DNA from 4 places in the Streptomyces sp. NPDC090083 genome. Region 2 is predicted to be linked to each of the others. Evidence: riboswitches for the same ligand, from Rfam matches in the RefSeq annotation. Region 2 holds a riboswitch; each other region holds the start of a gene.

What was found. A riboswitch is a leader RNA that binds a small molecule or an ion and turns the genes downstream of it on or off. The one in region 2 is predicted to bind cyclic di-AMP.
Positions count from the first base shown of each region.
Region 1: it holds a riboswitch for cyclic di-AMP, as region 2 does, so the genes downstream of both, ACIPTO_RS05230 (M23 family metallopeptidase) here and ACIPTO_RS37635 (C40 family peptidase) in region 2, are expected to answer to the same signal.
Region 3: it holds a riboswitch for cyclic di-AMP, as region 2 does, so the genes downstream of both, ACIPTO_RS00910 (peptidoglycan DD-metalloendopeptidase family protein) here and ACIPTO_RS37635 (C40 family peptidase) in region 2, are expected to answer to the same signal.
Region 4: it holds a riboswitch for cyclic di-AMP, as region 2 does, so the genes downstream of both, ACIPTO_RS22070 (M23 family metallopeptidase) here and ACIPTO_RS37635 (C40 family peptidase) in region 2, are expected to answer to the same signal.

Region 1 covers NZ_JBIVED010000001.1:1,282,669-1,288,136, forward strand. The annotation lists gene ACIPTO_RS05220 (HPr family phosphocarrier protein) at 1-137, shown strand, start outside; gene ACIPTO_RS05225 (GntR family transcriptional regulator) at 300-1,022, opposite strand; gene ACIPTO_RS05230 (M23 family metallopeptidase) at 1,211-1,966, opposite strand; cyclic di-AMP (ydaO/yuaA leader) riboswitch at 1,979-2,131, opposite strand; gene ACIPTO_RS05235 (M16 family metallopeptidase) at 2,346-3,734, opposite strand; gene ACIPTO_RS05240 (pitrilysin family protein) at 3,731-5,086, opposite strand; gene ACIPTO_RS05245 (DNA topoisomerase IV subunit A) at 5,414-5,468, shown strand, end outside.
Region 2 covers NZ_JBIVED010000015.1:71,576-77,043, reverse strand. The annotation lists gene bioB (biotin synthase BioB) at 1-364, opposite strand, end outside; gene ACIPTO_RS37655 (8-amino-7-oxononanoate synthase) at 512-1,639, shown strand; gene ACIPTO_RS37650 (DUF397 domain-containing protein) at 1,681-1,905, opposite strand; gene ACIPTO_RS37645 (helix-turn-helix transcriptional regulator) at 1,915-2,784, opposite strand; gene ACIPTO_RS37640 (ATP-binding protein) at 2,997-3,455, shown strand; gene ACIPTO_RS37635 (C40 family peptidase) at 3,539-4,012, opposite strand; cyclic di-AMP (ydaO/yuaA leader) riboswitch at 4,016-4,195, opposite strand; gene ACIPTO_RS37630 (hypothetical protein) at 4,535-4,843, opposite strand; gene ACIPTO_RS37625 (ATP-dependent Clp protease proteolytic subunit) at 4,851-5,468, opposite strand, start outside.
Region 3 covers NZ_JBIVED010000001.1:222,185-227,652, forward strand. The annotation lists gene ACIPTO_RS00905 (SGNH/GDSL hydrolase family protein) at 1-407, opposite strand, end outside; gene ACIPTO_RS00910 (peptidoglycan DD-metalloendopeptidase family protein) at 651-1,583, opposite strand; cyclic di-AMP (ydaO/yuaA leader) riboswitch at 1,588-1,750, opposite strand; gene ACIPTO_RS00915 (alpha-galactosidase) at 2,054-4,126, opposite strand; gene ACIPTO_RS00920 (tyrosine-protein phosphatase) at 4,297-5,094, shown strand; gene ACIPTO_RS00925 (DUF6126 family protein) at 5,140-5,265, opposite strand; gene ACIPTO_RS00930 (helix-turn-helix domain-containing protein) at 5,262-5,468, opposite strand, start outside.
Region 4 covers NZ_JBIVED010000006.1:37,860-43,327, forward strand. The annotation lists gene ACIPTO_RS22060 (PrsW family intramembrane metalloprotease) at 1-456, shown strand, start outside; gene ACIPTO_RS22065 (aldo/keto reductase) at 469-1,413, opposite strand; gene ACIPTO_RS22070 (M23 family metallopeptidase) at 1,489-2,499, opposite strand; cyclic di-AMP (ydaO/yuaA leader) riboswitch at 2,511-2,667, opposite strand; gene ACIPTO_RS22075 (PP2C family protein-serine/threonine phosphatase) at 2,882-4,072, opposite strand; tRNA gene ACIPTO_RS22080 (tRNA-Met) at 4,180-4,253, opposite strand; gene ACIPTO_RS22085 (alginate lyase family protein) at 4,306-5,468, opposite strand, start outside.

The DNA.
Region 1 (5,468 bases), on a different contig from region 2:
TCGCGGTCCTGGGCCTCGGCGCCCAGGGCGGCGAGGAGATCGTCCTCGCGTCGGACGCCGAGGGCGCGGACGCGGCCCTCGACCGCCTCGCGAAGCTGGTCGCGGAAGGCCTCGAGGAACTCCCCGAGACCGTCTGAGCGTCACCCCATTGAGGGGCGCGGCGCTTTTGGCCAAAAACCCGATGCGCCACAACCTCGAAGGGCTCGTCCGAATTACCGGGCGAGCCCTTCGCATTTCCATGTGCGGGCAGCTTGAATAATCCCCCGCGAATTGACCCCTCTTTGTATACGGTGCCCGTGTTAATGCCGCAGACCCGACATGTTTACGGGAGGTTGCGAAGTCCTCACACGGTCCGTGGCGCCCGCGGTGTTCGCAGGGTTCGCGGCGTTCGCCCCGCCGGGAAAGCGCAGCCGGTGCGCGGTGCCCGCGCGCTCGGTGTGCAGGGCGGTGATCGCCCGGGCGCGCTCGGCGTCGCCGCGGGCCACGGCGTCCACGATGGCACCGTGCTCGGCCCAGGACTCAGCGGGGTTGGCCGGGGCGTCCACCACGTACATCCAGGCGATCTTGTGCCGCAGCTGGGTCAGCATCGAGGTCAGCGCAGGGCTCCCGGAGGCCTGGGACAGCGTCTCGTGGAACCAGCTGCCCAGGGAGCGCAGATCCTCGCTGTTGCCCCGCCTGGCCCGCTCCTGCCCCAGCCTGACGAGGCCGCGCAGCACCTTGAGGTGGGCCTCAGTGCGCCGCTGCGCGGCCCGTGAGGCGCCGAGCGGCTCCAGCAGCATCCGCATCTCCAGCAGGTCGGCGGCCTCCTGCTGGGTCGGCTCCGCGACGCACGCGCCCGCGTGCCGCCGGGTCACCACGAACCCCTCGGCCTCCAGCGTGCGCAGGGCCTCCCGGACGGGAACGCGCGAGACCCCGTACCGGCGCGCGAGGAGTTCCTCCGTGAGCCGGCTGCCGCGCTCGTGGACACCGGCGACGATGTCGTCCCGGATCGCCGTGCATACCGAGTGCGCCGGAATACGCATGTCCGACCTCCGCCTTAATCCCCGTGAAACGTCGACGATTGACGTGTGTTCGGTGACTCTATTGCAGTGAGCGGGAATTTCCGATGGAGGGCCGGAATCCATGCATATTTTTTGGACAGGAGGGCTCCGGAAACGCCGAAAGCCCCGGCCGGGCGGGCCAGGGCTTCGGGAAGTGCGGTGCCGTGTCGTCAGACGTCGACGCCGTGCTTGCGGAGGTAGGCGACGGGGTCGACGTCCGAGCCGTACTCGGCGGTGGTGCGGGCCTCGAAGTGGAGGTGCGGTCCGGTGACGTTGCCGGTCGCCCCGGAGAGGCCTATCTGCTGGCCCGGGGTGACGCTCTGGCCGACGGAGACACCGATGGACGACAGGTGGCCGTACATGGTGTACATGCCGTCGGCCATCTTGATCACCACTTGATTGCCGTACGAGCCGCCCCAGCCGGCCTCGACGACCGTGCCGGAGCCGACCGCGTGGACGCTGGTGCCGGTCGAGGCATGGAAGTCGACCCCGGTGTGGGCGCCGGAGGACCAGAGGGAACCGCCGGTCTTGTAGCCGGTGGAGACGTACGAGCCGGTGACCGGGGCGACGAAGGCGTTGAGCCTCTTGCGCTCGGCGGCGCGGGCGGCGCGCTCCTTGGCCTCGTGCTCCGCCTTGGCCTGAGCGGCGGCCCGGAGCCGGGCGTCCTCCTTGGCCTGCGCCTCGGCGGCTGCCTGCTGCTGGGCGGCGGCCTGGGCGTCGATCTTCTCGGCCACGGAGTCGCCGATGGCGATGACGGGGGTGAGCCCGGTCTGTTCGGCGGCGGGCTCCGAGGCGAACGCCGGGGCGCTCGCGAGGGTGCCGACGACGCCGGTGGTGGTGAGGGCCGCGACGCTCGCGACGCGCACGGTGGTGCGATGGGTCCTGCCCGGGCGGCGGTGCTTCCCGGTGGCGCGCGTGAACGCCATGGAGTGGCTGGTCCTTTCCTTCCTTCTCGCCTACCGGGTTAGCTGACGGGTTCGGAGCAGGAAGGTCTCCTACGGACCCCCTTCACGGGCGTCCGATTCACCCCAGGGACATGGGTCCCCGGCTCCCCTGGCTCGCGCCGTACGGGGACTCGGCGATGACTGTCCGGTGCCGCGAGTGCGGCGCGGTGCCTGACGGACAGCCGGACCGACGCTAAGGGGGGCCACTTTCAATCCCCAAACGGATCACGGTTTTTGTTGCACACGCCACAGGGCAGACAGGCAACCTCTCCCCCAATTCGGACAATAGGGGGCCCTGGTGACTCTTCAGTCGCCAGGGCCCCCACACGCGCGTGCCGCTCGCCGGCCCGCTACGGGGTGTCTACTCCGCCGGGACGACGGTCACTTCGCCGATGCCGAGCGCCTCCACGGGCGCCTTGATCTGCTCCGCGTCGCCGACCAGGACCGTCACCAGACGGTCCACCGGGAAGGCGTTCACGACCGCCGCGGTGGCCTCCACCGTGCCGGTCGCGGCGAGCTGCCGGTACAGCGTCGACTGGTAGTCGTCGGGCAGGTGCTGCTCGACCTGGTCGGCCAGCGTGCTCGCGACGGCCGCGGCGGTCTCGAACTTGAGCGGCGCCACCCCGACGAGGTTCTGCACGGCGACGTCGCGCTCGGCGTCGGTGAGACCCCCCTCGGCGAGGGTGCGCAGCACCGTCCACAGGTCCTCCAGCGCGGGACCGGTGTTCGGGGTGTCCACGGAGCCGCTGATGGCGAGCATCGCGGCGCCGGTGCCGTCGGGCGCCGAACGCAGCACCTGGCCGAACGCCCGCACACCGTAGGTGTAGCCCTTCTCCTCGCGCAGGACGCGGTCCAGGCGGGAGGTGAGGGTGCCGCCGAGGCAGTACGTGCCGAGCACCTGGGCGGGCCACAGCCGGTCGTGCCGGTCGGCTCCGACGCGGCCGATGAGCAGCTGCGTCTGGACGGCGCCGGGACGGTGCACGATCACGACCCGCCCGGTGTCGTCGGCGGTCACCGCCGGCACGGGGCGCGGCTGCGCGGAGGAGCCCGTCCACGACCCCAGGGTGTCGTCGAGCAGCGCGTCCAGGTCGATGCCGGTGAGGTCGCCGACGACCACGGCGGTGGCCGTCGCGGGGCGGACGTGCCGCTCGTAGAAGGCGCGGACGGACGCCGAGTCGATCTTCTCGACGGTCTCCTCGGTGCCCTGGCGCGGACGCGACATGCGCGAGGTCGCCGGGAAGAGCTCCTTGGAGAGCTCCTTGGCGGCGCGGCGCGAGGGGTTGGCCGTCTCGTGCGGGATCTCGTCGAGGCGGTTGCGGACCAGCCGCTCGATCTCGCTGTCCGCGAAGGCGGGCGCCCGCAGCGCGTCGGAGAGCAGGCCGAGGCCCTTGGCCAGGCGTGAGGCCGGGACCTCCAGGCTGAGGCGCAGCCCGGGGTGGTCGGCGTGCGCGTCGAGCGTGGCACCGGAGCGCTCCAGCTCGGCGGCGAACTCCTCGGCGGAGTGCTTGTCGGTGCCCTCCGAGAAGGCGCGCGCGGTGATCGTGGCGACACCGTCGAGACCGGCGGGTTCGGCGTCCAGGGGCGCGTCCAGGAGCACCTCGACGGCGACGACCTGCTGGCCGGGACGGTGGCAGCGCAGGACGGTCAGGCCGTTGGCCAGCGCGCCGCGTTCGGGGGCCGGGAAGGCCCACGGCTTGGCCTCGCCGGCCTGGGGCTGCGGGTGGAATTCCATCGTGGCGAGCTCGGTCACTTGGCCGCCTCCTCGTTCTCGTCGCCGGCCTCTGCTTCGTCGTTCTCGTCCGCGGCGGGCTCGTAGACGAGCACCGCGCGGTTGTCGGGGCGCAGGCGGGCCTTGGCGACCTCCTGGACCTCCTCCGCCGTCACGTCGAGGACGCGCTGTACGGCGGTCAGGGCGAGCTGCGGGTCGCCGAACAGGACGGCGTACCGGCACAGTTCGTCGGCGCGGCCCGCGACCGTGCCCAGCCGGTCGAGCCACTCGCGCTCCAACTGGGCCTGGGCGCGCTCCATTTCCTCGGCCGTGGGGCCCTCCGCGGCGAACCGGGCGAGCTCCTCGTCGATGGCGGCCTCGATGACGGGCACCTCGTAGTCACCGGACGTCTTCACGTCCAGCCACCCCAGGGAGGGCGCTCCGGCCAGCCGCAGCAGTCCGAAGCCGGCCGCGACGGCCGTGCGGTCGCGTCGTACGAGGCGGTTGTAGAGGAGGGAGGACTCGCCGCCGCCGAGGATGGTGAGGGCGAGGTCGGCCGCGTCGGACGCGCGCGTGCCGTCCTCCGGGAGGCGGTACGCGCACATCAGGGCGCGGGACGGGACCTCCTCGACGACGACCTCGCGCAGCTCCCCGCCCATCGTGTCGGGCAGCGCGCCGTCACGGGGTGCGGGCTTGCCGTCGTGCGAGGCGATGGACCCGAAGTACTTCTCGATCCAGGCGAGCGTCTGCTCGGGGTCGATGTCGCCGACCACGGACAGGACCGCGTTGTTGGGCGCGTAGTAGGTGCGGAAGAACGCGCGCGCGTCCTCCAGGGTGGCCGCGTCCAGGTCCGCCATCGAGCCGATGGGGGTGTGGTGGTAGGGGTGGCCCTCCGGGTAGGCGAGGGCGGTCAGCTTCTCGAACGCGGTGCCGTAGGGCACGTTGTCGTAGCGCTGGCGGCGTTCGTTCTTGACGACGTCCCGCTGGTTCTCCATGGACTCGTCGTCCAGGGCGGCCAGCAGGGAGCCCATGCGGTCGGCCTCCAGCCAGAGGGCGAGCTCCAACTGGTGGGCGGGCATGGTCTCGAAGTAGTTCGTGCGCTCGAAGCTGGTGGTGCCGTTGAGGGAACCGCCGGCGCCCTGCACCAGTTCGAAGTGACCGTTGCCCTTCACCTGTCCGGAGCCCTGGAACATCAGGTGCTCGAAGAGGTGAGCCAGGCCGGTACGTCCCTTGACCTCGTGGCGGGAACCGACGTCGTACCAGAGGCACACCGCCGCGACCGGGGTCAGGTGGTCCTCGGAGAGCACCACGCGCAGACCGTTGGCCAAGCGGTGTTCGGTCGCTGTCAGGCCGCCGGAGCCTGCCTCGGCGGTGGCCGTGTGACCCATGGGCATGTACGTCCCTTCCATCGCGGATTCTCTGGCTGGAAACGCAGAAATCCTGCTCGTCCCGCCACTGTATGCAAGCGCGCGGACCGTGGGCGAAGTTCCCGGCGGACGTACGCCGAGAGCGAGATCGCGTAGCCTGCGGGCAGTCGCACACATGGACTCACGCGGCAGCCGTCGGTGACGGACCCGAGCGGGCAACGCCGGGTCCTGGTCCGCGTTGTCAGTGCCGCGGTCCACAATGGTTCACGTCAAGACCCCGTTCACGCTTCAGCAAGAGTGAGCCGAAGGGGAGCGACCCCCAGGCGAGCGACCAGAAAAGAGGAGCCGGCAGCGATGGCCCGCCGCAGCACGAAGACCCCGCCGCCCGACGACTCGTTCGAGGAGCGGA
Region 2 (5,468 bases):
CGTCCCGGTCCGTCGGGCCCCGGCCGGAGGCCACCAGGCAGACCCGCTTGGCGCCACCCGCCACACCGGCCGCCGCGGCCTTCGAGGCGTCGTCGGGTTTCAGCCAGGTGTACTTCAGGATGTCGGCCTTCGAGCCGAGCCGCTGCGAGCAGTACGAGCAGTCCTCGGGGCACAGGCCGGACTTGAGGTTGACGAGGTAGTTGAGCTTCACCCGTCGGCCGAACCAGTGCCGGCGCACCTTTCCGGCCGCGGCCACGACATCCAGCAGGTCGTCGTCCGAGGTGGAGAGGACGGCGAGAGCTTCCGCGCGGGTCGGCAGCTCGCGCCGAAGCCCCTTGTCCACGAGCGTGTTCAGCAGGTCCATGAGGCCCGATCCTGTCCTACGGGACCGCCCGCGGCCAAGGAGAGAATGCACAAGACATGAAGCTGGCGGTGTGGGTATCACCACACCAAGGGCGGCCGGTCGTCCGATTAGTGTCTGTGCACTGCCTACAAAAGCCCCGGAGGAACCATGGCGTTCGGCTGGATCGACGAGCAGGCGGAGCGGCGCCGCCGCGCCGGGCTCGTCCGGACCCTGCGGCCCCGTCCCGCCGACTCACCGCTCCTGGACCTCGCGAGCAACGACTACCTGGGCCTGGCCCACCATCCCGAGGTCGTCGAGGGGGCCGCCGACGCGGCACGGACCTGGGGCGGCGGATCGACCGGCTCGCGACTCGTCACCGGCACGACCGAGCTGCACACCCGACTGGAACGCGACCTGGCCGAGTTCACCGGCTTCGAGGCCGCCCTCGTCTTCTCCTCCGGCTACGCCGCCAACCTCGCGGCCGTCACCACGCTCGCCCCGCACGGCTCGCTGATCGTCTCCGACGCCGGCAACCATGCCTCCCTCATCGACGGCTGCCGGCTGGCGCGGGGCACCACCCAGGTCGTCGGCCACGCCGATCCGGACGGGGTGCGCAAGGCGCTGCGGACGCACGAGGGGCAGGCCGTCGTCGTGTCCGACTCGGTGTTCTCCGTGGACGGGGACGCGGCGCCGGTGGGCGCGCTCGCCGAGGCGTGCCGGGAGTTCGGCGCGGGGCTGCTGCTCGACGACGCGCACGGGCTCGGGGTACTGGGCGACGGCGGACGCGGTGCGCCGTACGCGGCGGGGCTCGCGGGCGACGAGGACGTGGTCGTGACGGTCACGCTGTCCAAGTCGCTGGGCAGCCAGGGCGGTGCCGTGCTCGGGCCCGCGCGCGTGATCGACCATCTGGTCAACGCGGCGCGGACGTTCATCTTCGACACGGGCCTCGCGCCGGCGGCGGCCGGTGCGGCGCTCGCGGCGCTGACGCTGCTGCGGCGCGAGCCCGAGCGGGCTGCCCGGGCGCGCGCCGTGGCGGGTGATCTGCACACGCGGCTGACCGCGGCGGGCCTGGAAGCGGTGCGTCCGGACGCCGCCGTGGTCTCGGTGCGTGCGCCGTCCCCGGAGGCGGCCGTGCGGTGGGCGGCCGACTGCCGTACGGCAGGGCTGGCCGTGGGCTGCTTCCGTCCTCCTTCCGTGCCCGACGGCATCTCACGGCTCAGGCTGACCGCCCGAGCGGACCTCTCCGGGGCCGAGATCGAACGCGCTGTACGGGTGATCGGCGGGACGCGACCATGAGTCGGCGTGACACGGCCGTGCGCCGCTGACGGGCGGACAGATCAGTGGAACGCGGTGAGGAACCCCGTCCAGCTCTCGGGGGAGAACAGCAGGGCGGGTCCTTGCGGGTCCTTCGAGTCGCGTACGGCGAGCAGCCCCGCGCGGAGGCCTGAGCGCGGACGGGCCGCCTCGACGCAGTTGTTCGCTCCCGTGCTGTAGCTGCTGCGCAGCCACCGCACGCCGGACAGTTCAGAACTGGAAGGTACGTTCCGAGGCAGTGCAGACATGGTGCCTCCTTACGCGCCGTCACCTATCCCGGCGATGTAATCCGACGAATCCTCGGGCGAAAGGGCGTGGAACTGAAGGGTGCTGAAGGCCTCGCTGTAGGCCTCTAGGTCTTCTTTCCGTTCGAGGTAGAGGCTACTCGTCAAGTGGTCGAGAACAACCACGTCCAGATCAGAAGTGCTCGGAAAGGAGAAGATAACGAAAGGCCCGGTGATGCCGATGTGCGCCCCCGCGGCGAACGGCAGTACCTGGAGCCGGACTTGGGGCAGCCGCGCCGCCTCCACCAGCCGGTCCAGCTGACGCGCCATCACTCCGGGACCGCCCACCTCCCGGCGCAGCACCGCCTCGTCCAGGACCACGCTCAGCTCCAGCGGCGGATCCGCGCGCAGCACGTCCTGCCTGGCCAGCCGCACCTGCACCAGCGCGTCGAGCCGCTCGGGGCCGTCGTTGTCGGGGCCTCCCACGGCGGCCCGGGTCACCGCGCGGGCGTACTCCGGCGTCTGCAGCAGGCCGGGGACCACCGAGGTCTCCAGGGTGCGGAGCGTGCAGGCCTGTGACTCCAGACTGATGAAGTCCCGGTAGGCGGGCGGCAGTACACCCCGGTAGGCGTGCCACCAGTGGTGCCGGCCGCCGCCCTCCTCGGAGCCCGCGAGGACGAGGAGCATGTCCCGAAGCTGTGGGTCGGCGACCTGATAGGCGTCCAGAAGTAACCTGACGTCAGGCGGTTTCACGCCACTGGCTCCGGTCTCGATCCGGCTCACCTTCGACTGGTGCCAGCCGACGAGCCGGGCCGCCTCTCCGCTGGTGAGCCCCGCCTCCGCACGCAACGCGCGCAGTTCGGCGCCCAGTTTCCGGCGCCGCACCGCGGGACCGTACTGCATGGGTTTCTCCTTACTCCTTCCGAGCCGCCCAAATACGGTCTGGGGTCGCAGAGTTCACCGCTTCGAGCGACAGATATATGCATATCTTGGTGGATCGGCACCGTTACCGCCGAGGTAATGGCAGTCTGGCGAAGAAGCACCAGTCCGGGACCGTACTCGAACCATCCGCGCTGTGACGGACATCGGTCCCGCGGGAAAGGGACGACCGCGCCATGGCAGACCATCTGGAAGCATCCGTCACTCTGCCGAGCGATCCGGCCTCGGTGTCCGCCGCCCGCACCTACGTCGTCGGAACCCTGGCCGAATGGGGACTGCCTGCGGACACGGAGGCCGCCGACACCATCCGTCTCATCGTGTCGGAACTCGCCACCAACGCCGTCCAGCACACCTTCGGCCAGTCACCCACCTTCACGGTGGACATCGAGCTGGAGCGTGACGAACAGCTGCGCATCGGGGTCACCGACAGCCATCCCCGCTTCCCTAAACGACTGCCGGCCGCCGTCCAGCAGGACAACGGCCGGGGCATGGTGATCATCCGCTGGCTGACCGCGGAGTGCGGCGGCAAACTCTCCGTCCGGCCCACCCGGGAGGGCGGCAAGACCGTCTCCGTCGAGGTGCCCTGGACCGTACCGGCCCGGCCGGTGGGCGCCGCGGGCCAGCAGGAGCCGTAGGACCGCTCCCGGAACGCTGCGGACGCCCGAGGGGGTGGCGGACCGTCAGGTGGCCGCCACCCCCTCGGGAGACTCGGCGCGGGTCAGCTGACCCGGCCGTACCAGACGCTCTTGGTCCAGATCTTCTGCAGCCGCACCACGTCCCCGGTCTTCGGGGCGTGCCAGATCTTTCCCTTCCCGGCGTAGATGCCGACGTGGTAGACGCTGGAGCCCGAGTGGAAGAACACGAGATCCCCGGCCTTGCGGCTCTTGGCCGAGATGTGGTGGGTCTTGTTGTACTGCTGGGCAGCCGTACGAGGCAGCTTCTTGCCCGCCTTCTTGTACGAGTACAACGTGAGCCCGGAGCAGTCGAAGCGGCCCGGTCCGGTGGCCCCGTACCTGTACGGAGCGCCCTTCTTGGACGCCGCGACCTGGAGTGCCTTCGTCGCGGGTGTCGCGGCCGCTGCGTCGGATGCGACGCCCGGTATCACGACGGAACCGCCCACGGCGGCGATGGCGAAGGCCGAGGCCGTACCGGCCCTGACCATCAGCGACGGGACACGATTGAGCGCAGTCATGCGCAACCCTTCGTCAGCCGCCTGTGAAGGATGACCTGTCGGATTCGGGCTGGCGAAGTTGCCCGGCCGCTGACGCGGCTTCACCCCAAGGGCTGCTCGACCCGGTCATGGCGTGACCGTCCCGGCGACCCGTCGTGCTTGGGTCCTCCACTCCTGCCGATGCAATCCTGTCGACCTGTCATCCGGGCGGCGGCAGGACTCGGCGTCCGCCCGGATCGCCCCGCCGCTGCGGCGGGGTCTTGTCGTCAGACAGGGATCTTCACCTATGCATGTCCGAAAATCCCAACGGAACCGGGTATTTGTGGGGTTACTCACCACTCACCCGTTCGGGTGGACACCCCCGTGTTCGATCGGGTGTCGAGCGGCACGCACCCCTCGGACCAGCACCGGAACCCGTCAGGGAGCCCTCGGACCACGCGTGTTGCGCAACCCGGGAGGCCTCGCGGACGGAGGAGCGCCTACGCCGATCGGGGGTACGCCGTTCGGCTCGTTTCGCCTCCGCCCCGCACGGCTCCGCGTCCCTCAACTGTCGGAGGGTACGGGGATCGTGACGCGCGCCGTACGACGCTCCCCGTCCAGCACGCGCAGCGCACGGGCCAGTGTGGGGGCGTGCAGCTCGGCCTCGCCCCGCTGGTGCATCAGCGCCAGCGCGTCCCGCAGCTCGGCGGCCTTCGCCACGAGCGCCTGAGCGGCCCTCAGACCACGGTACGTGTCACCGTCGCGCGCCGGGTTGATCCGGCCCAGCAGGTCGGCCACATCCAGATAACGGTCGATCAACTCGCCCTCGGCACGCGTCAGTGCGGGCAACGGCGGCAGCTCCGGCGGCAGCATCGTCGGCTCACTCCCCGCCCGGCTCGGTGAGCGAGGTCGTGCGGGGGGCCACGATCCGGTCCACCAGTCCGTATTCCAGGGCCTGTCGGGCATCCAGGGTGCGTTCCCGCTCGATGTCGGCGCTGACCTGCTCCACCGTCCGGCCCGTGTGCAGGGCGAGCAGGGATTCGAGGCGGGACCGGGTGCGCGCCAACTCCGCCGCCTGGAGGGCGAGATCACTCGCCTGACCCTGGACCGGCTCCGGCAGCGAGGGCTGGTGGATCACCACCCGCGCACCCGGCAGTGCCGACCGCTTGCCCGGTGTGCCCGCCGCCAGCAGCACCGCCGCGGAGGAGCCGGCCCGGCCGAGGCAGACCGTCTCCACGTCGCAGCTGACGAACCGCAGGGTGTCGTAGATCGCCGACATCGCGGTGAACGATCCCCCGGGCGAGTTGATGTACAGCGCGATGTCCCGGTCGGGCGCCTGGTACTCGAGGTGCATGAGCTGGGCCATCACGTCGTTCGCAGCGATGTCGTCGATCGGCGTGCCGAGGAAGACGATCCGCTCCTCCAGCAGCTTCGCGTACGGATCGAGGGTCCGGTGGCCGGAGCCGGTGCGCTCCGTGAACTCGGGCAGGACGTGGCG
Region 3 (5,468 bases), on a different contig from region 2:
GTGGCGATCTTGCCGCGCAGGTGCTTGAGCACGGGCACGCCCCGGGTGTCGAAGCCGGTCGTCACCATGACGGTGCCGACGGCGCCGGTGAGGTCGGCGACCGCGCGCTCGAAGCGCTCGGCGACCTCGTCCGGGTCGGTGCCGGGGCGGATGATGTCGTTGCCGCCGGCGCAGAAGGAGACCAGGTCGGGGCCGATCTCCTTGGCCCGGGTGAGCTGGTCGGCCACGATCTGGTCGAGCAGCTTCCCGCGCACGGCGAGGTTGGTGTACGCGAAGTCGCCCTCGGGCCGGCGATCCGCGAGCAGTACCGCGAACCGGTCGGCCCAGCCGACCATCGCACCGTCGGGCCCGGGGTCGCCGACGCCTTCGGTGAAGCTGTCCCCCACCGCCACGTACGACCCGATCACTGTTCTGCTGTCACTCTTCGAATCGTTAGCCACGGCAACCATAATTCACCCTCGCCTGTGACCTACGCGATCGTATTTAGGGGTTGACGGACGGTGAGATAAGCCACTCGTAAAGGGTTGTCCAAAGTCGGAATAACTCTCTGACCAGGGGCGTTGATGCCGGAACTGCCATACGCCGAAGGCCGGACCCGGGGATCGGGGTCCGGCCTTCGGTGATGTGGGGTGCCCGTGCCGGGCCCGATGTCAGCCGACGGTGACGCCGTGCGAGCGGAGATACGCGACCGGGTCCACGTCCGAGCCGTAGTACGGCGTGGTCCGGATCTCGAAGTGCAGGTGCGGTCCCGTCACGTTGCCGGTCGCGCCGGAGAGGCCGATCTGCTGGCCCTCGGTGACGGTCTGGCCGGCCGAGACGGACAGCTGCGACATGTGGGCGTACTGCGAGTACTCGCCGTCCGCGTGGCGGATGACGACCTCGTTGCCGTAGGCGCCGTCGTAGGCCGCCGAGACGACCGTGCCCGCGGCGACCGCCTTGATGGTGGTGCCGGTCGGGACGACGAAGTCGACGCCCGTGTGGTAGCCGCTGGACCACATGCTGCCGGCGACGCGGTAGCCGGTACCGATGGTGCCGCCGGCCACGGGCAGGCCGTAGCCGGTGGAGGTGCTGGTGTCGGAGCTCTGCGTGGCCGACGACTCCTTCGAGGAGGAAGAAGCGGAGGACGACGAGGAAGACGAGGACGACGACGAAGTGCCGGACGGCGTCGACGACTTGGCCGTGTCCGTCCCGCTCGTCGTGGCCTTCTCGCCGAGGGAGAGCTTCAGGCCCGGGTGGATCATCGACGGGTTGCCGCCGATGGCCTCGCGGTTGTCGCGGTAGATCTTCTTCCAGCCGCCGGTGACGTCCTGCTCCTCGGCGATCTTCGAGAGATAGTCGCCCGACTTCACCGAATACGTCGTGACGCGCGCCGACTTGGCGGAGGTGGACTTCTCGGCCGCCGTCTTCTCGGCCGCCGGAACGGACTGAACCGCCTTTTCCGGAGCGGACGTCGTGGTCGCCGCATGGGCGCCGGTGGCACCCATGAGCGGAAGGGCGAGTGCCGCGCCGCCGGTTCCGGCGACGGCTATCGAGCGGGTGAAGCGCTGGGGCTTCGGGCGGCGGTGCTTACCCTTCGCGGGCATGGCGAATTCCTCTCCGGCGCCTGCGAGGTGAGCTGTCGGGTTCGGGCTGGAGATGCCCGGCCGCGCACGGGACGCGGCTTAACCCCGAGCCCGTTCCGGAGACCGGAACAGGCGTCTTGCCTGTGGGTCCCCCGCTCCTGCCGCATACGGGTGAGTGGATGCGAAGTCCGGTCGGCGGCAGGACTGGGCGTCCGTCCGGATTGGTGGCGAACGTAAGCGAGGAAGACGCAAAGGGACAAGCAGGAGGTTCCACGGATATGCGTTTCTTGTGATCCGCCGGAGGAATTCACCGTCACCCTCCGTGAATTCCCCCGGGACTCCGCTCTTCAATTCCCCAGCGGAAGCTTGTCAATTACGTGAACATGACTAACGACGCACGGTCACGGATATGACGCTGCTCACGTACACGAACCCCAGGTTCCTTTATTCCAGAGCGAGTTGGAACGAAGGCTGCAATTGGGACAGAAGGATCAGATGCGACGCAGTCGGAGAACCGTCGCATCCAGGTCACCGCGCAGACCGGTCCGCAGTCCGTGGTGCAACAGCACGGCACCCCGGTGGACTTCGCCCGTTTCGAGGCATTCGTACGACGCCGTCGGGTCGAGCCCGCGCAGCCGGAGCGCCAGGAGGGGCTCGCCGTAGTGCTGTGCCTGAAGGAGGGCGAGGACGACGGTCTCGTCGCCGCGGACGTACTGCACGGCGCTGAGTCCGCCCGTCGGCGGGCGGAGCCGGTGGAGGTCGCCGTGCTGCACCAGGGGCCGGATCTCCTTGTAGAGGTCCACCCAGCGGCGGGCCTCGGCGAGCTCCTCCTCGGTCCACTCCGAGAGGTCGCCGCCCACGCCGAGCACACCGGCCATGGCGCTCACGAACCGGAAGCGCAGGCTGCTGACGCGGCCGTTGAGCTGGGTGTTGGGGCTGTCGGTGACCCAGGCGGCCATCACGCGCGCGGGGTGGATCTGGCTGAAGCCGTGCTGGATGGCGAGCCGGTCCAGCGGGTCGGTGTTGTCCGAGGTCCACACCTGGTCCGTGCGGCTCATGACACCGAGGTCGATCCGGCCGCCGCCGCCCGAGCAGGACTCGAAGGCGACGCCCGGGTGGGCCGCCCGCAACCGGTCCAACAGGCCGTACAGGGCGCGCACATGGTCGACCCAGAGGCGCTGCGGGTAGCCCTCGCCCGGCCAGCCCGCGTCGGTGAAGCAGCGGTTGAAGTCCCACTTCACGTAGTCGATCGGGGCGCTGGAGAGCAGGCCGTGGAGCTGTTCCCAGAGGTATTCCTGGACGTCCTCGCGCGCGAGGTTCAGGACGAGCTGGTTGCGGAACTCCGTCCGCTTCCGCCCCTCCTGGTACTGCACCCAGTCGGGGTGTGCGCGGTACAGGTCGCTGTCCGCGTTGACCATCTCGGGCTCGACCCAGATGCCGAACTGCATGCCCAGGGCGTGCACGCGGTCCGCGAGGGGCTTGAGGCCGGCGGGGAAGCGGTCCGGGTTGGGCGTCCAGTCGCCGAGCCCGGCGCGGTCGCCGGTGCGGGCGCCGAACCAGCCGTCGTCGACCACGAACAGCTCGACACCCATCGCCGCCGCCCGCCGCGCGAGCACCTCCTGCTGGTCCTCGGAGATGTCGAACTGGGTGGCCTCCCAGGAGTTGTAGAGCACCGGCCGGTCCTGGTCCGCGTCCGGGATGACGTACGTCCGCTGGTACGCGTGCCAGATGCGGCTGGCGCCGCCGTGGCCGGTGTCGGTCCACAGGCCGGCGAAGACCGGGGTGGTGAACGACTCCCCCGGCGCCAGGAGCAGCAGCCCGGAGTCGTCGTACCCGGCGCCGCCGGTGATCTGCACGCGCGCGTCGGGGAGTTGGGCCACGGCGAGCCGCCAGGACCCCGACCAGCCGAGGGCGCAGCCGTAGACCTCGCCGCGCTCCTCGGTCGCGTCGGTGTCGAGGGCGACCCAGGGCAGGTGCTGGTGTCCGGTGTGGCCGCGGCGGCTGCCGATGACCTTCTCCCCGTAGGTGAGGTCGGAGCGCACCAGCCGGGACTCGGCGGCCCACCGGCCGTGCAGCTGCGACAGCCGCCAGCCCTCGCGCTCGGGCAGCGTCCAGGTCGCGGAGTCGGCGCGCAGCAGCTCCAGGGGCTCGGCGCCGTCGTTGTCGAGGGTCGTCCAGCGCTCGACGACGTCGCCGCGCGTCCGGTAGTGCAGCGTGATCACGAGACCGCCGTCCCGGAAGCGCAGCCGCAGTTCGTCGCCCTCGGTGTCGTGGCGCTCGAAGGCCCACTCCGTGCCGCGTCGCTCGGGCGTGCGCACGGAGAGGGCGGGGCGGGCGAAGCGGGGGCCGCCCTCGACGGGGTACTCCTCGCGGCCGTCGAGCCGGGACTCGAAGGAGGAGGCGTCGGGCAGCGGGCGGGCCGCCAGCTCCTCGGCGTCGGCCAGCGCGATCGAGGGGCCCCAGTGCAGGTGGAGCAGCTCGTCCTGCTCGGTGAGATGGACGGCGTAGCTGCTCGTCGGGCCCGACAGCACCCATGTACGGCCGTTCTCGGCGATCTCCAACATCAAGTCCCTCACAGATTCGAACAAGTCCACTCAAGCACCAACATCATCAACGGCGCGGGGCCTGCGAGGCAACGCCTGTGGACAACTGATTGCCTGGGGAATTCATGTCGTATCGTCGAGAACGTGCCCGCCGGTGAGCCGCGCCGCCGGGCCGAGTGGGAGGAGTCCTCGTGACGCAGCAGATTCCGTCGACCGAGCCGGAGTTGTCCGGAGTGCGCAATTTCCGGGACGTGGGCGGACTTCCGACGGTGGACGGTCGCCGGGTGCGGCACGGGGTGCTGTTCCGCAGCGGCCATCTCGCGCACGCGACCGAGGAGGACGCCGCGTTCCTCGGCTCGCTGGGCCTGCACACGATCTTCGACTTCCGCAACGCGTCGGACCAGAAGCTGGAGGGTCCCGACGTCGAGCTGCCGGGTGTGCGCAATGTGAACCTGCCGCTGACCGACCCGGCGGACGGCTCCGAGTTCTGGAAGATGGTCCGCGACGGCGAGATGGAGCAGTTGCGCGAGATCCTCGGCGACGGCAAGGCCGCCGCCCGGATGATCGCGTCGTACCGCACGATCGTCACGGAGCGCACCGCCGAGCACTCCCAGGTGCTGCGCTCCCTCGCGGAGGACAGTGTCCCCGCGCTGATGCACTGCGCGGCGGGCAAGGACCGCGCGGGTCTGTCGATAGCCGTGACCCTGCTCGCCGTCGGCGTGGAGCGGGACGCGATCGTGGCCGACTACCTGGAGTCGAACGCGAAGCACCGTCGCTACAAGGTGCACCGCAGCGGCTCCTCCGCCGCGGCCTACGCCCCCGAGGTGATGGAGCTCCTCAGCCCGCTCTTCGACGCCCGCGCCGAGTATCTGACGGCGGCCTTCGAGACCGTCGAGGAGACCTGGGGCGACGTGGACACGTACCTGGAGCGGGGACTCGGGATCACCCCGGAGATCCGGGAGCGGCTGCGCGAGCGGCTGCTCGACTGAACCGGCCGCGGCGGCCGAGCCGGCTCGACAGGCCGCCGCCGCGGGCTACTTGGCGCCCACCGAGAACAGCAGGTAGATGAAGGCCGCGAAGAGGTGGCCGACGGCGATGTAGATGATGAGCCGGATCCACAGGGCGCGCGGGAACTTGTCCTCGATGTTGTTGCCGCTCATGGCGTCTCTCCGGTGATCGGGCCCAGGCACAGGGTGGCCGTGGGGCTCTGCAGCAGGGTGTGGACGAACAGGACCTCGACGCCGTCCTCGTCGGCGGCGGCGAGGCGGTGCGGGGTCAGCGAGTCGAAGTGGGCGCTGTCGCCCGGCGCGAGGATGTGCGCGGTGTCGCCGAGGCGCAGCCGCAGCCGGCCGGCCAGGACGTG
Region 4 (5,468 bases), on a different contig from region 2:
GTGCCCGTGTTCGGCCTGCTGACCTGGCTCGCGGTGTGGACCCGGCAGCGTGAACTCCGCAGTGTGCGCGAGGAGTTGCCCGTCTATGTGCACGCGGGCTGGCTGCCCCCGTCCGAACCCTTCGTGCTCGGCTCGATGAAGGCCCGCCGGCTGGCCCGCGCGTACGCCCACCACCACCTCGGCCGCCAGGCGGCCCGCTCGGTGGCCCGGTACGAGGCCCGCGCGACCACCCTGGCGTTTCTGCGGCACCGGGCGCGCCGGGGCCGCGTCGGCCCCGATTTCGCCGTACGGGAAAGGGAGTTGCTGCACGAGCTGTGGCTGCGCCGGGAGGTGGCGCGTCCCGCCCTGGACTACGCGGCCCGCCGCACGGCGCCCCCGGTACCGGTGCTGGTACCGCCGTGGCCGCCGGTGTACGGGTCGTACGGGACCGCCCTGTACAACCCGTACCGGTCGTAGCTCCAGGGGCGGTTACGCCGATGCCTGCGTGAGGCGGGCGATCTCCGGTTCCGTCAGCGTCAGTTCGGCCGCGCCGAGCAGCGCGGGGAGCTGTTCGACCGTGCGGGCGGAGGCGATCGGGGCCGCGACCGTGGGCTGCGCGGCGAGCCAGGCGAGGGCCACGGTGGCGACCGGGGCGTCGTGCGCCTGGGCGACCTCGTCGAGGGCGGTCAGCACCTGCTGGCCGCGCTCCGACGCGAGGTACTGCGCGGCGCGTCCGGCCCGCGGGCTGTCGACCGTCGTACCGGCCCGGTACTTGCCGGTGAGGAAGCCGGCCGCCAGCGAGAAGTACGGGAGGGCCGACAGTCCGCCGCGTGCAGCGACGTCCCGGAGTTCGCCCTCGTAGGTGTCGCGGGAGACGAGGTTGTAGTGGGGCTGGACGGCGACGTAGCGTGCCAGGCCCTCGCGGTCGGAGAAGTCGAGGGCGGCCTGGAGGCGCTCGGGCGAGATGTTGGAGGCGGCGATGTGCCGCACCTTGCCCGCCTTCACCAGGTCGTCGAGCGCGCCGACGATCTCCTCGACCGGCACCTCCTCCTTGTCGAAGTGCGGGTAGTACAGGTCGATGTAGTCGGTGCCCAGGCGGCGCAGCGAGGCGTCGGCCGCGGCCTTGATGTTGGCGGCGGACAGGCCCGGGTACTCGGGGTGCTGGCTGACCTTGGTGGCGATGACGACGTCGGAGCGGTTGCCGCGGGCCTTGAGCCACTTGCCGATGACGGTCTCGGACTCACCGCCCTTGTTGCCCTCGATCCACGCCGTGTACGAGTCGGCGGTGTCGACGAAGTTGCCTCCGGCGGCCGTGTAGGCGTCGAGCACGGCGAAGGAGGCCGCCTCGTCGGCGGTCCAGCCGAACACGTTGCCGCCGAGGTTCAGCGGGAAGATCTCCAGGTCGGACCGGCCCAGCTTGCGAAGAGAAGTCATGCTCGACGTCAACGCCCGCGCCGGAACCGGATATTCCGGCACGACGCGGGCGGACGGTGTCGATTCAGGGGCCGGTCAGGGGTTGAGGCCCTTGCTGCGCAGCCAGGGCGCCGGGTCGCTCGCGGTCGCTGCACCGTTGACGTGCACCTCCAGGTGGAGGTGCGGCCCGGTGACGTTGCCGGTGGCGCCCACGCGGCCGATGACCTCGCCGGTGGAGACCTTCTGCCCGACGCTGACGTTGATCGAGGACTGGTGGCAGAACCACAGCTCGGTGCCGTCGTCGAGGGTGAGGATCGTGCGGTACCCGTAGGACCCGGCCCAGCCCGCCTCGGTGATCGTGCCACTGTGGATGGCCTTGATCAGCGTGCCGGTGGGCGCGGCGAAGTCGAGACCCGTGTGGTACCCGGAGGACCACATCGAGCCGGCCTGGCCGAAGGTCCCGGTGATCGTGTACGAGGCGACCGGCAGCGTGTACTGCTTGGCCAGCGCGGCGAGCTTCGCGGCCTCGGCCTTCTTCTCGGCGGCGTCCTCCGCGGCCTGCTTCGCCGCGGCGGCCTGCTTGGCGGCGGCCTGCTCGGCCTTGGCCGCGGCGTCGACGTTCTGCTTGGCGACGGCGGCCTCGGCGGCGGCCTGCGAGCGGCCGTCGACCTGCACCTGCTGCGACTCGGCCTGGGCCATGATCCGGTTGCGGAGCAGTTCGCCCGCGTCCGAGGTGCCCTTGGCGGTCTCGGTGGTGGTCACGCCGACGCTGCTGAGCGCGGTCGCGGAACCCTTGGGGGTGCTGCTGGACGAGTCGTCGAGCAGGTGGCCCACCGAGGGCAGGTCGGGCAGGGAGATGGAGACCGGCGGCTTGCCGGTGTTGGCGCTGGCCATGCCGCCCGCGCTGACGGCGGCTATGACACCGACGCCCAGGACGGTGGAGCTGCGGGCGAATCCTCCGCCACCACGCTGCTTCGCGACACGGTGCTTGCCGCGGTTGGGGGAGACGGTCTCCGCGCTGGGATTCCACTCCTCCCAGGGGCCCTCGTCGGGGCGGTAACCGCCGTAGACGACAGGGGCTTCAGGGGCAGCCTGGTTTGACGCCACGTGGGCGTGCTCCTTTCCTTCCTTCTCGCCTACCGGGTTAGCTGACGGGTTCGGAGCAGGAAGGTCTCCTACGCGCGTAAACCGGACGTGTCTCCACGACGGTCGACGAGCGATTCACCCCAAGTGGTGGTTCCCCGGTTCCCTTGCGGGATTCGGCGCGTGCGCACGGAGCCGTCTCTTGTGACGGCCGGGACGACCGCGCTGCGTTATCGAACGTTAATAGACACGGGCACCCGTTTCCAAGCTGTTCGGCTTGATCATTAACCTTTCCTTGCTGGACGAACGGCCCACCACCGGCGAAAAACGGGCGAGTTGGCCAAGTCTCAGAATTCCCACAGCTATTGACGGTATGTCAGTTGTTATGCGGAGGGCTCCCGCCCGGTCACACCTGGTGACGGGACCGGGGATGCCGTACGGCGATCATCGCCATGTCGTCCGTCATCCAGCCCCCGGAGTACCGCCGCACCTCCCTGGCGAGGATGCCGAGCAGCGCCTCGGGGCTCCGGAAGGTCCGCCCGGCCAGCCGTGCCGCCGGGTCGTAGAAGTCCCCTCGGGAGTCCCGCGCCTCGGACAGCCCGTCGGTGTGCACGAGGAGGGTGGCCCCGCCCGGGAACGCGAACTCCTCGGCACGGTCGGGCCACACCCCCAACTCGCCCATCCCCAGGGGCAGTGCGGGCTCCCGGACCTGCAACGTGCCGACGGTGCCGTCCACGTGGAGGAGCAGCGGCGGCGGGTGCCCCCGGTCGACGATCCGTACGACGCCGTCGCCGTGCGGGAGTTCGGCGAGGATGGCCGTGGTGAACCCCTCGAACGCGTCGAGCCCGTCGCGCCGGGTGCCCTCCCGCGCGAGCGCCCGCTCCAGCCGCTGCGCGACCGCCTCCAGGGTCGCCTCCTGCTCGGCGGCCTCCCGGAACGCCCCGATGACCACGGCGACGGCGGCGACCGCGCCCATGCCCTTGCCCCGCACGTCGCCGACGACCAGCCGTACGCCGTGCGGGGTGTCCTGCACCGCGTACAGGTCGCCGCCGATGAACGCGCCCTCCTGCGCCGCCTCGTAGCGGGCCGCGATCTCGAACCCGCCGATCCGCTCGGCCGGTTGGGGCAGCACGGCCCGCTGGGCGGCCTCGGCGATCTCGCGCGCGGAGGCGAGCTGTTCGCTGCTGCGGCGGACCAGGAGGTTGATGAGGACGGCGAGGACGGCGACCGTCGCCACGGTGGCCGTCTCGGTCACCGCGTCGGTGTCGTGGACGATGCCGAGCCGGATGTGGACGGCGAGGACGACGGCGACGGACGCGAGGCCGATGAGGACGGTGCCGCGCCGGGAGTAGAGCGGGGCGGCCATCAGCGGGGCGGCGGTGAAGAGCGGGGCCGCGGTGAAGTCGGCCGGGGTGAGGTAGTCGTAGAGCGCGGCGGCGATCAGCAGCAGGACGGGCAGGCGGCGGACGACGGCGCGGGTGTACGAGATCCGGCGCCCCTCGGGCCGGGGCGCGGGGCTGTTGCCGAGGCCGGGGTCGGGCACGGGATCGCCGGGCAGACGCCCACCGGCTCGCACATACGGTCCCTCCTCCTCCACGGGTCCAGTTTTTCCCGGTGGGGAGAGGGCGGCGAGCGGGGTGGGCCGACAGGGGGAGAAACACCTAGGGCCGGAACCCATTTCTGGATTCCGGCCCTAGGCCTGAGTAGCGGGGACAGGATTTGAACCTGCGACCTCTGGGTTATGAGCCCAGCGAGCTACCGAGCTGCTCCACCCCGCGCCGTTGTGTTCACAACTATACGCCATTCGCGGGGCCGGATGTCACACGGGTTTCAGTCCGCCGGATTACCGGCGTGCGTGAGGGTCTCCCAGGAGACGAAGAGGTCGTCGCTGCCGGCCGGCCGGGTGGACTCGGCGAGCCGGTGCGCGGCGGGCACCTTCATGCCGAGCCGGTTCTCCAGGTGGTTCACGGCGACCTCCAGGTCGGGGCCCATGTTCCGGTCGACCTTGCCGCCGCACAGCCACGCGGGCGCGGGCTCGCCGAGCTGGTAGCGGGAGTGGAACTCCAGGGCCGCCTTGAGCCGGTCCTTGACGCCGTCGTAGAGGTCGACGCCCTGGTGCCAGGCGGTCTCGGCGATGTGCGCGGTCGCCGCCAGCGAGTAGCCGACGTGCTTGAAGTTGCGGCAGGTCTCCTGGGCCAGGCCGTCGCGGAAGGTCGTCTGCTTGAACCAGTACGTCGTCAGCTTCTGCGGGGTGGTGACCTTCGAGCCCACCGGGGTGAGCGGCACCTTGCCGTCCTTGGCGAGGTAGAAGTACGCGGGCACGCGGTCGCGGAAGCGCTGGACGGCCGCGTCGAAGGCCTTGTGGTCGTCGAGGAAGACCGCGATGCCGATCGCCGCGTCGGTCATCGCGAGGTCCCAGTTGCCGTTGTAGTCCGGCAGGTTCTTGGTGACCTCCGGCTCGTAGGCGGTCCGCAGCATCGTCCCGAACCGCTTGACCCGGTCGGCCGGCCAGCCCGCGCCGGGCGCGTACCGGACGATCTCCGCGGCCCGTGCCCAGGTCGAGCCCGCCCACGCGGTCTGGAGCCCGGCGTCGTCGGAGGTGTGCTCCTTCATCTTCGCCGACCAGGCGTCCATGATCTCCCGCGCCTTGAGCGCGTGGTGCTGCTTGCCGGTGATGCTGAAGAGGAGGGCCTGCGTGTACGCGGCGATCGCGTCCTCGCGCTCCTCGACACAGCCGTGCGCGGCCTTGCCGTTCCAGGGGCAGTCGACGTCCGCGTACGGCTTCGGCGTGTACTTGTACGAGCCGTACTTGCTGTCCCGCATCCCGAAGTACGCCTTCAGCCAGGGTTGTTTCCCGGCGGTCACGTTCTTCCGTACGGCGTCCAGCTGGGGCTTGCTGACGAGGATTCCGGGGTGGGTGAACGCGGCGCCCGCGGGGAGCGCCCTCGCCATGGTCCGGGTACCGGTGTCCGCCGTTCCGCACGAGGCGAGTA